Regions from separate parts of the Streptomyces sp. NPDC015346 genome, predicted to be linked through region 1. Evidence: riboswitches for the same ligand, from Rfam matches in the RefSeq annotation. Region 1 holds a riboswitch; the other holds the start of a gene.
What was found. A riboswitch is a leader RNA that binds a small molecule or an ion and turns the genes downstream of it on or off. The one in region 1 is predicted to bind cobalamin.
Positions count from the first base shown of each region.

Region 2: another riboswitch for cobalamin. It lies ahead of ACF06X_RS13320 (energy-coupling factor ABC transporter permease); the one in region 1 lies ahead of cobN (cobaltochelatase subunit CobN).

Region 1 covers NZ_JBIBTW010000012.1:28,222-33,808, reverse strand. Annotated here, with positions in the region: gene ACF06X_RS32085 (precorrin-8X methylmutase) at 1-498, opposite strand, end outside; gene ACF06X_RS32080 (cobalamin biosynthesis protein CobG) at 513-1,823, opposite strand; cobalamin riboswitch at 1,870-2,004, shown strand; gene cobN (cobaltochelatase subunit CobN) at 2,043-5,587, shown strand, end outside.
Region 2 covers NZ_JBIBTW010000003.1:551,118-556,704, reverse strand. Annotated here, with positions in the region: gene icmF (fused isobutyryl-CoA mutase/GTPase IcmF) at 1-684, shown strand, start outside; gene dhaK (dihydroxyacetone kinase subunit DhaK) at 810-1,802, shown strand; gene dhaL (dihydroxyacetone kinase subunit DhaL) at 1,819-2,451, shown strand; gene dhaM (dihydroxyacetone kinase phosphoryl donor subunit DhaM) at 2,448-2,852, shown strand; cobalamin riboswitch at 2,900-3,124, shown strand; gene ACF06X_RS13320 (energy-coupling factor ABC transporter permease) at 3,153-3,887, shown strand; gene ACF06X_RS13315 (energy-coupling factor ABC transporter substrate-binding protein) at 3,887-4,279, shown strand; gene cbiQ (cobalt ECF transporter T component CbiQ) at 4,286-5,035, shown strand; gene ACF06X_RS13305 (ATP-binding cassette domain-containing protein) at 5,032-5,587, shown strand, end outside.

The sequences.
Region 1 (5,587 bases):
GCCGATGAAGCCGACCGGGATGCCGAGGACGGCCGCGGGGCGGGGCGCGCCCTTGGCGATCATCTCCAGGAGGTGGAAGAGCGCGGTGGGGGCGTTGCCGATGGCGACGACGGAGCCTTCGAGGCGGTCGCGCCAGAGTTCGAGGGCGGCGGCGCTGCGCGTGGTGCCGAGCTCGGCGGCGAGGGCGGGCACGGAGGGGTCGGAGAGGGTGCAGATCACCTCGTTGTCGGCGGGCAGCCGCTTGCGGGTGACTCCGCTCGCGACCATCTGCGCGTCGCAGAGGATCGGCGCGCCGGCGCGCAGGGCCTCCCGGGCGCGGGCGACGACCTGCGGGGAGTAGGCGATGTCGCGTACGAGGTCGGTCATGCCGCAGGCGTGGATCATCCGCACCGCGACCTGGGCGACGTCGGCGGGCAGCCCCGCGAGGTCCGCCTCGGCGCGGATCGTGGCAAAGGACTGGCGGTAGATCTCCGCGCCGTCCTTCTCGTAGGCGAACATCGTGTCGTTCTCGCTCATCTCGTTGTACGGGCGGTGGTACGGGCCGTTGCGACCGCTTCGGTCAGGGAGGTACGGGGGGTGGGGGCGCCGTCGACCAGGTACCGGCCGTCGGCGGTGGCGACGACGTCGACCCAGGTGCCGTGCGGGCCGGTCGGGTGGCCGCAGCGCCGCTCGCAGCCGGAGAAGTGGACGGGGAGGCCGCCGCGACCGGGCACGGCGTCGGCGCGGACGTCGGCGAGGGCCTTGCCGCACCCGGGGCGTCCGGTGCAGGCGCCGACGCCGACCCACGGGGAGCGGGGGTCGGTGATCAGGCCGAGGGCCGCCAGTTCGGCGAGGCGCTCCTCGGCGGCGGCGCGGTCGGGGAAGCCGGTGACGACGGCTCCCCGCCACGGGGTGAGCCGGACCTCGCCACCGGTGGCGGCCAGGGCGCGCAGCTGTTCGGCGGTCAGTCGGCCGAGGGGCGCGAGGACGGAGACGGCGCTCTCGCCGAGCACCCCGGGCGCGGGCGGTTCACCGTGCGGGAGTTCCGGCGTGGGTACGGGCTCCGCCGCGACCCCGGCCCGGGCGAGCGCCCCCGCCAGGTCCGGCTCATGCCCCTCGGGCAGCTCCCGCACCCGCCAGGCACCGTTCCCCGCGCCGTGGGCGGCGACCAGAAACGCCTCGGCGGCGGCAAGCGCGGCCCGGGGCGCGTCGGAGGCGGCGACCCGGAAGACCTGAGAGCCGACACGGAGGAACGCGCCGGGGTCGTGGTCGCCCTCCTCACCCTCCTCGCCGGCCGCCGAGGCCCCCGCTGCGATCAAGGTCACATCTCCGCCGAGACCGGCCACGTCCCCGCGCCCGTCGTCCAGGACGAAGAGAAAACGGCCGGAAAGGGCCGCCGTCCACTCCCGCCCGCACAGCAGCGCGTCCAGCTCTCGGGCCCACAACTGCACGTCGGCGGCGCCCAGTCCGCCGTGTCCGTCCAGTCCGGCGGTCGGCGAGGCCACCACGTTCCGGACGCGTTCATGGGTCGCGGAGGGCAGCAGCCCCGCCTCGGCCAGAAGAGCGCCGAGCTCCGCCCCGCACCCCTCCCCGAGCCCCCGCAGCTCCACGTTCCCCCGCGAGGTGACGCTGACCCGCCCGTCTCCCATACCCTCCGCCGCCGCGGCCAGAACCTCCACCTGATGAGCCGTCAACAAGCCTGCGGGCAAGCGGAGTCGAGCCAGACGGCCATCATCGGCGGCGTGCAGCCGGAGCGCCCCGGGGCAGGCGTCACCGCGGTCCCGTATGCGAGGTTCGCCCTGGTTGGGCGTGGTGGGTGGGGTGGGCGGCATGGCGGCGAGCATACCCACGTGGTTCCGGGTGACCCTCCGGGCCGCCGGGCGCAGGATCTACTATGCAGACGGCATGGGGTCCCCGACCCCGGGGAGGAAGCCCGGTGAGAATCCGGCGCGGTCCCGCCACTGTGAGCCCGGCCCGGAACCACGGGGCGGGTGAGTCAGGAACTCCCGCCGTCCACACGACCACCCGGGGCGCGGACAACCCCGAGGAAGGCCTGCGCTCGCATGCGAATTCTGTTGCTGTCGCACTCCGACACGGACCTGCTCAGTGCCCGCGCGGCCGGCGGGCCGGTCGCGTACCGGTTCGCCAATCCCTCCCGGCTCGGGATCGACGAGCTGCCCGGCCTTCTCGACGGCGCCGACCTCGTCCTCGTACGCCTTCTCGGCGGTCTGCGGGCCTGGGACGAGGGGCTTCAGGCGCTGCGTGCCGCCGGCAAGCCGCTGGTCGTGCTCTCCGGCGAACAGGCCCCCGACGCGCAGCTCATGGAGGCCTCCACGGTCCCCGTCGGCGTGGCCACCGAGGCCCACGCCTATCTCGCGCACGGCGGCCCCGCCAACCTGGAGCAGCTGGCCCGGTTCCTCTCCGACACCGTGCTGCTCACCGGCCACGGCTTCGAGGCGCCGGCCGCCGCGCCCACCTGGGGTCCGCTGGAGCGGGAGTCGAGGAACGACGGCGGCCCCACGATCGCCGTGCTCTACTACCGCGCCCACCACATGAGCGGGAACACGGCCTTCGTCGGCTCCCTCTGTGACGCGATCGAGGACGCCGGCGCCCGCGCCCTACCGCTCTACGTCGCCTCGCTGCGCGCCCCCGAGCCCGAGCTTCTCGACGCCCTGCGCGGCGCGGACGCGATCGTCACCACCGTCCTCGCCGCCGGTGGCACCAAGCCCGCACAGGCGCAGGCGGGCGGCGACGAGGAGGCCTGGGACGCGGGCGCGCTGGCCGCCCTCGACGTACCGATCCTGCAGGCGCTCTGCCTCACCGGCTCGCGCTCCGCGTGGGAGGAGAACGACGAGGGTCTCTCCCCGCTGGACGCCGCCAGCCAGGTCGCCGTGCCCGAGTTCGACGGCCGGCTGATCACCGTCCCCTTCTCCTTCAAGGAGATCGACGAGGACGGCCTGCCCTCCTACGTCGCCGACGCCGAGCGGGCCGCCCGGGTCGCCGGGATCGCCGTGCGCCACGCCCGGCTGCGGCACATCCCCACCGCCGAGAAGCGCCTGGCGCTCGTCCTCTCCGCGTACCCGACGAAGCACTCGCGGATCGGCAACGCGGTCGGCCTCGACACTCCCGCTTCCGCCGTCGCCCTGCTGCGGCGCCTGCGCGAGGAGGGGTACGACTTCGGTCCGGTCGAGGAGATCCCCGGCCTCGTCTCCGGCGATGGCGACGAGCTGATCTACGCCCTGATCGAGGCCGGTGGCCACGACCAGGACTGGCTGACCGAGGAGCAGCTGGCGAAGAACCCCGTCCGTATCCCGGCCGCCGACTACAAGCGCTGGTACGCGACCCTGCCCGAGGAACTGCGTACGCACGTCGAGGAGCACTGGGGCCCGGCGCCCGGCGAGATGTTCCTGGACCGGTCCCGTAACCCCGAGGGCGACATCGTCCTCGCCGCCCTGCGGCGCGGGAACCTGCTGATCCTGATCCAGCCTCCGCGCGGTTTCGGTGAGAACCCGATCGCGATCTACCACGACCCCGATCTCCCGCCGTCCCACCACTACCTGGCCGCCTACCGCTGGATCGCGGCGCGCGCCGAGGACGGCGGCTTCGGGGCGGACGCCATGGTCCACCTCGGCAAGCACGGCAACCTGGAGTGGCTGCCGGGCAAGAACGCGGGTCTGTCCGCCGCGTGCGGACCGGACGCGGCGCTCGGCGACATCCCCCTGATCTACCCCTTCCTGGTCAACGACCCGGGTGAGGGCACGCAGGCCAAGCGGCGCGTGCACGCGACCCTCGTCGACCACCTGGTGCCGCCGATGGCGCGGGCCGACTCCTACGGCGACATCGCGCGCCTGGAGCAGCTGCTCGACGAGTACGCGCAGATCTCCTCCATGGACCCGTCCAAGCTGCCGGCGATCCGCGCGCAGATCTGGACGCTGATCCAGGCCGCGAAGCTCGACCACGACCTGGGGTTGGAGGACCGGCCCGAGGACGACGGTTTCGACGACTTCCTGCTGCACGTCGACGGCTGGCTGTGCGAGGTCAAGGACGCGCAGATCCGCGACGGTCTGCATGTGCTGGGCGGCGCGCCGGAGGGTGAGGCGCGGGTCAACCTGGTCCTCTCGATCCTGCGTGCCCGGCAGATCTGGGGCGGTACGCAGGCGCTGCCGGGTCTGCGTGAGGCCCTGGGTCTGGACGAGTCGGCCGCGACGCGCACGACCGCCGACGAGGCGGAGGCGACGGCGCGCGAGCTGGTCGAGGCGATGGAGGCGGCGGGCTGGTCCGTGGACGCGGTCCCGGCGGTCGCCGCCGCGCACGGTCCCGATGTCGCCGCCGTGCTGCGGTTCGCCTGCGAGCAGGTGGTGCCGCGGCTGGCGGCCACGACCGACGAACTGGCCCACGCCGTCCACGCGTTGAACGGTGGATTCGTGCCCGCCGGCCCGTCCGGCTCCCCGCTGCGTGGCCTCGTCAACGTCCTGCCGACCGGCCGGAACTTCTACTCCGTCGACCCCAAGGCCGTCCCCTCGCGCCTCGCGTGGGAGACCGGCCAGGCGCTCGCCGACTCGCTCCTGGAGCGCTACCGCGACGACAACGGCGAGTGGCCGACGTCCGTGGGCCTCTCCCTGTGGGGGACGAGCGCGATGCGCACGGCGGGCGACGACGTCGCCGAGGCGCTGGCGCTGCTGGGCGTCCGCCCGCGGTGGGACGACGCCTCGCGCCGGGTGAACGGCCTGGAGCCGATCCCGCTGGAGGAGCTGGGCCGCCCGCGCGTCGACGTCACGCTGCGCATCTCGGGCTTCTTCCGGGACGCCTTCCCGCACGTCATCGGGCTGCTCGACGACGCCGTACGGCTGGCGGCCTCGCTCGACGAGCCGGCCTCGGAGAATTTCGTCCGCGCCCACACGCAGGCCGACCTGGCCGAGCACGGCGACGAGCGGCGGGCGACCACCCGCATCTTCGGCTCGCGGCCGGGGACGTACGGCGCGGGCATCCTGCAGCTGATCGACTCGCGCGACTGGCGCACGGACGCGGACCTCGCCGAGGTCTACACGGTGTGGGGCGGGTACGCCTACGGCCGCGGGCTCGAAGGCCGCCCGGCGCGTTCGGAGATGGAGACGGCGTACAAGCGGATCGCCGTCGCCGCGAAGAACACGGACACGCGTGAGCACGACATCGCCGACTCCGACGACTACTTCCAGTACCACGGCGGCATGGTGGCGACCGTCCGCGCGCTGACGGGCACGGCGCCCGAGGCGTACATCGGCGACTCCACCCGCCCGGAGACGGTCCGCACCCGCACCCTGGTCGAGGAGACGTCGAGGGTCTTCCGCGCGCGGGTGGTGAACCCGAAGTGGATCGAGGCGATGCGCCGCCACGGCTACAAGGGCGCGTTCGAGCTCGCGGCGACGGTCGACTACCTCTTCGGCTACGACGCGACGACCGGCGTGGTCGCCGACTGGATGTACGACAAGCTGACGGAGACCTACGTCCTGGACCCGGAGAACCAGGCCTTCTTGAAGGAGGCCAACCCCTGGGCGCTGCACGGCATCGCCGAACGCCTCCTGGAGGCCGAGTCCCGCGGCATGTGGGAGAAGCCGGACCCCCAGACGCT
Region 2 (5,587 bases), on a different contig from region 1:
GGGCGCTCCCTGCACGCCCAGGAGATGGACTTCAACGACATCCGCACCACCCTGCAGGGGCTCATCGCCATCTACGACAACTGCAACAGCCTGCACACCAACGCCTACGACGAGGCCGTCACCACCCCCACCGAGGAGTCGGTCCGCCGGGCCCTGGCCATCCAGCTGATCATCAACCGGGAGTGGGGCCTGGCGATGAACGAGAACCCGCTCCAGGGCTCGTTCGTCATCGACGAACTCACCGACCTGGTCGAGGAGGCCGTCCTGGCCGAGTTCGAGCGGATCAGCGAGCGCGGCGGCGTCCTCGGCGCGATGGAGACCGGCTACCAGCGCGGCCGCATCCAGGACGAGTCGATGCTCTACGAGCAGCGCAAGCACGACGGCACGCTGCCCATCATCGGCGTCAACACCTTCCGCAACCCGCACGCGGAGACGGCCGAGCCCGGTGTCATCGAGCTGGCCCGCGCGACCGAGGAGGAGAAGCAGTCCCAGCTGCAGCGCGTACGGGACTTCCAGGACCGCCACCGCGACCAGGCGCACGACGCCCTGGCCGCCCTCAAGGAGGCGGCGGTGAGCGGCCGGAACGTCTTCGCCGTCCTCATGGACGCCGCCCGCGTCTGCTCCCTCCAGCAGATCACCGAGGCGTTCTTCGAGATCGGCGGCCAGTACCGGCGCAACGTCTGACCGCCTCCTCACGTACACGCACCTCCGTGCGCGCTCCTCACGTACACGCGCCCGGACGGTGCGGCGTCCGGGCCGGGCATATGGGCAGACTGAGGGCTCCTGCTCATCCCATCAGGAGGTACTCCGTGAGGATGCTGATCAACGTTCCCGAGACCGTGGTCGCCGACGCGCTACGGGGCATGGCCGCCGCGCATCCCGAGCTCACCGTCGATGTCGAGCACCGCGTGGTCATGCGGCGGGACGCTCCCGTCGCCGGCCGGGTGGCGCTGGTGTCGGGCGGCGGGTCCGGGCACGAGCCGATGCACGGCGGGTTCGTGGGGCCCGGGATGCTGGCGGCGGCGTGTCCCGGGGAGGTGTTCACCTCGCCCGTGCCCGATCAGATGGTGCGGGCCGCCGCGGCCGTCGACTCCGGGGCCGGGGTGCTGTTCGTCGTCAAGAACTACACCGGGGACGTGCTCAACTTCGAGATGGCCGCCGAGCTCGCCGAGGACGAGGGCATCCAGATCGCCAAGGTGCTGGTGAACGACGACGTGGCGGTCACCGACAGTCTGTACACGGCCGGGCGGCGCGGGACCGGGGCGACCCTCTTCGTGGAGAAGATCGCCGGCGCCGCGGCGGAGGAGGGCGCGCCGCTGGAGCGGGTCGAGGCGATCGCGCGGCGGGTGAACGAACGCTCGCGCTCCTTCGGGGTGGCGCTGAGCGCCTGCACCACACCCGCCAAGGGCGGTCCCACCTTCGACCTGCCCCCGGGCGAGCTGGAGTTGGGGATCGGGATCCACGGCGAGCCGGGGCGCGAGCGGCGGCCGATGATGACCTCGGGCGAGATCGCGGACGTCGCCGTCGATGCCGTACTGGAGGACCTGCGGCCGTCCGGGCCGGTTCTCGCCCTGGTGAACGGGATGGGCGCCACACCGCTGCTCGAACTGTACGGCTTCCATGCCGAGGTGCAGCGGGTGCTGAACGAACGCGGGGTGCCGGTCGCCCGGGCCCTGGTGGGGAACTACGTGACCTCGCTGGACATGGCCGGCTGCTCGGTGACGCTGTGCGAGGCCGACGAGGAGATCCTGCGCCTGTGGGACGCGCCCGTGCGGACGCCCGCCCTGCGCTGGGGCCGGTGACGAGGGGATGACGGACATGAGCGACATGAACGGGCCGGAAAGCGGGGGCGCGCTCGACGCCGCCTTCTTCACTCGCTGGCTCACCGCCGCCGCGGCGGCCGTCGACCGCGAGGCCGACCGCCTGACCGAGCTCGACTCGGCGATCGGCGACGCCGACCACGGCGCCAACCTCAAGCGCGGCTTCGCCGCCGTACGGGACGTACTGGACAAGGAGCCGCCCCCGACGCCGGGGGCCGTACTCATCACCGCCGGACGGCAGTTGATCTCCACCGTCGGCGGCGCCTCCGGGCCGCTGTACGGGACGTTGCTGCGCCGGACCGGCAAGGAGCTCGGCGAATCCGCGACCGTGACCAGGGAGGAGCTGGCGGCCGCGCTGAGCGCCGGGGTCGCCGCCGTGAGCCGGCTCGGCGGGGCTCAGGCCGGTGACAAGACGATGCTGGACGCGCTCTTCCCGGCCGCCGAGGCGCTGGGCGAGTCCTTCGACGCGGCCCGGGACGCGGCCGAGCGGGGCGCCCTCGCGACCGTGCCGCTCCAGGCGCGCAAGGGCAGAGCCAGCTATCTGGGCGAGCGGTCGATCGGGCACCAGGACCCGGGCGCGACCTCGTCGGCGCTGCTGATCGCCGCCCTCGCGGAGGTGGCGACCGGATGAGCGGGCCGGTGGGGATCGTGCTCGTCTCGCACAGCGCGGCCGTGGCCCACGCCGTCGCCGAACTGGCCCAGGGGCTCGCGGGCGGCGGGGCGACCGCGCCGATCGCCCCGGCGGGCGGCACCCCGGACGGCGGCCTCGGGACCAGCTCGGAGCTGATCGTCGAGGCGGCGGAGGCGGTCGACCGGGGCGCCGGAGTGGCCCTGCTCGTCGATCTGGGCAGCGCCGTACTGACCGTCAAGGCGCTCCTGGCGGAGGAGGACGAGCTGCCCGAGGGGTCCCGGCTCGTGGACGCCCCGTTCGTCGAGGGCGCCGTCGCGGCCCTCGTCACGGCCTCGGCCGGCGGGGACCTGGACGCGGTGGTGGCGGCGGCCTCGGAGGCGTACGGCTACCGGAAGGAATGAGCGGAACAGGTCGCGAGGCGCTCGTCACAGAGCGCCTCGGACCGCACCCGTGTTGTGATGTACCTGGTCAACCCACTAATGTCGCAGGGCCTTGGTGTACGGGAAACCGGTGCGGTACCGGTGCGGCCCTCGCCACTGTGATCGGGAAGTCCGGCTCCATCCCCCCGGGGAAGCCACTGCACCGCCGCGGGAGACCGTTGCGGTGTGGGAAGGCGGAGTCGCGGCGGCATGACCCGTCAGCCAGGAGACCGGCCAAGGTGCGTTGTCCATCCACGAGGTGCTGGAGAGGGTCTCCCAACCATGCATATAGCCGAGGGGTATCTGCCCCCTGTGCACGCCGCCGCCTGGGGCGTCGCGTCCGCTCCGTTCGTCGTCCACGGCGTCCGCGCGCTGACCCGCGAGGTCAGGTCCAATCCCGAGTCGACCCTGTTGCTCGGTGCGTCCGGTGCGTTCACCTTCGTCCTGTCCGCGCTCAAGATTCCGTCCGTCACGGGGAGTTGTTCCCACCCCACCGGCACGGGCCTGGGGGCGATTCTGTTCCGGCCCCCGGTGATGGCGGTCCTGGGCACCATCACCCTGCTCTTCCAGGCGCTGCTGCTGGCGCACGGCGGGCTGACCACGCTCGGCGCCAACGTCTTCTCGATGGCGATCGTCGGACCGTGGGCGGGGTACGGAACGTACTGGCTGCTGCGCCGCTCCGGCGTGCCGCTCATGGTGAGCGTGTTCTTCGGCGCGTTCGTCGCCGATCTGTCCACGTACTGCGTGACCAGCGTGCAGCTCGCGCTGGCCTTCCCCGATCCGGGCAGCGGTGTCATCGGCGCGCTGGCCAAGTTCGGCGGGATCTTCGCCGTCACGCAGCTGCCGCTCGCCGTCAGCGAGGGCCTGCTCACGGTGCTCGTGATGCGCCTGCTCACGCAGTCCAGCAAGGGGGAGCTGACCCGCCTGGGGATCCTGCTCCCCGGCACCCGCAAGACCGGGACCCCGACCGAGACCGGGACCGGGACCGGGACCAAGACGGCGGAGGCGAGTGCCTGATGAGCCGGAACGCGAAGATCAACACAGCTCTGCTGCTCGTCGTCGCGGCGCTCGCGGTGCTCCCTCTCCTGCTGGGTCTGGGGGACCACAAGGAGGAGCCGTTCGCCGGGGCCGACGCCGAGGCGGAGACGGCCATCACCGAGATCGACCCCGACTACGAGCCGTGGTTCAGCCCGCTGTACGAGCCGCCGTCCGGCGAGGTCGAGTCGGCGCTGTTCTCGCTCCAGGCGGCGCTGGGGGCCGGGGTGCTCGCGTACTACTTCGGCCTGCGGCGCGGCCGTCGGCAGGGCGAGGAGCGCGCGCTGGCCGCGGCGGCCACACCGGTCGGCACGGACACCACGGTCGCCACGGACGCCCCGAAGGTGACACGCGCCGCCACGGGCGACGAGTAACCGCCGGTGCTGCCGATCGACGCGGCGGCGCACAGCAGTCGCTGGCGCCGCCGTCACCCGTGCGAGAAGGCCGTCCTCGGCTTCGGTCTGACCCTGTCGGCGGTCTGTCTGCCGCCGTGGCCCGGTGCCGTGCTCGTCGCGGCGGCCACCCTCGTGGTGCTCCTGGGCCCGGCCGGTGTGCCGGGGCGTCAGCTGTGGCGCGCGTTCCGCATCCCGCTGGGGTTCTGCGTGACGGGCGCGGTTCCGCTGCTGTTCGAGGTGGGCGGGGCCCGCGGGCTCGTCGCGCTCGCACCGGACGGGCCGGTGCACGCGGGCGAGTTGCTGCTGCGGACGTCGGCCGCCTCCCTGGGGGTGCTGCTGTTCGCGTTCACCACACCCGTCTCGGACGTGCTGCCGCGACTGGTGCGGGCGGGGGTGCCGGCGCCGGTCGTGGACGTCGCCCTGGTGATGTACCGGATCAGCTTCCTTCTCCTGGACGCGATGTCCAAGATCCGGCAGGCGCAGGCGGCCCGGCTCGGGCTGACCTCCCGGGCGGCGGCCTGGCGCTCGCTCGCCGGGCTCGGCGCGACGGCGTTCGTGCGCGCCTTCGACCGGGCGCAGCGCCTGCAGGCGGGGCTCGCCGGGCGGGGTTACGACGGGACCCTGCGGGTCCTGGTGCCCGAGGCGGCGGTCTCGGGCCGGTTCCTCGCCGCGACGGCCGGCCTCCTCGCCGGTCTCGTCGCCCTCACCCTCGTACTGGAAAGGTCCCTGCCGTGAGTGTCGCGTCGCCTGTCCTGAGGTCGCCCGTCGTGGAGCTGGTGAAGGCCGGGTTCGCCTACGAGGACGGCCCCGCCGTCCTCGACGGCATCGATTTCGCCGTGCCGGAGGGACGGGCGCTGGCCCTTCTCGGCCGCAACGGCAGCGGCAAGACGACGCTGCTGCGGCTGCTGAGCGGGGGGCTGCGCTGCGGCAGCGGCGCGCTCCGTCTGAACGGCGAGGAGGTGTCGTACGACCGGAAAGGGCTGACCCGGCTGCGGACGACCGTGCAGCTGGTCGTCCAGGATCCGGACGACCAGCTGTTCGCGGCCTCGGTCGGCCAGGACGTGTCGTTCGGTCCGATGAACCTCGGGCTGCCGGAGGAGGAGGTACGGCTCCGGGTGCGCGACGCCCTGGAGGCGCTGGACATCGTGGCCCTGGAGGACCGGCCGACCCATCTGCTCTCGTACGGGCAGCGGAAGCGGGCGGCGATCGCGGGCGCCGTGGCGATGCGGCCCCGGGTGCTCATCATGGACGAGCCGACGGCGGGCCTCGATCCGCACGGGCAGGAGC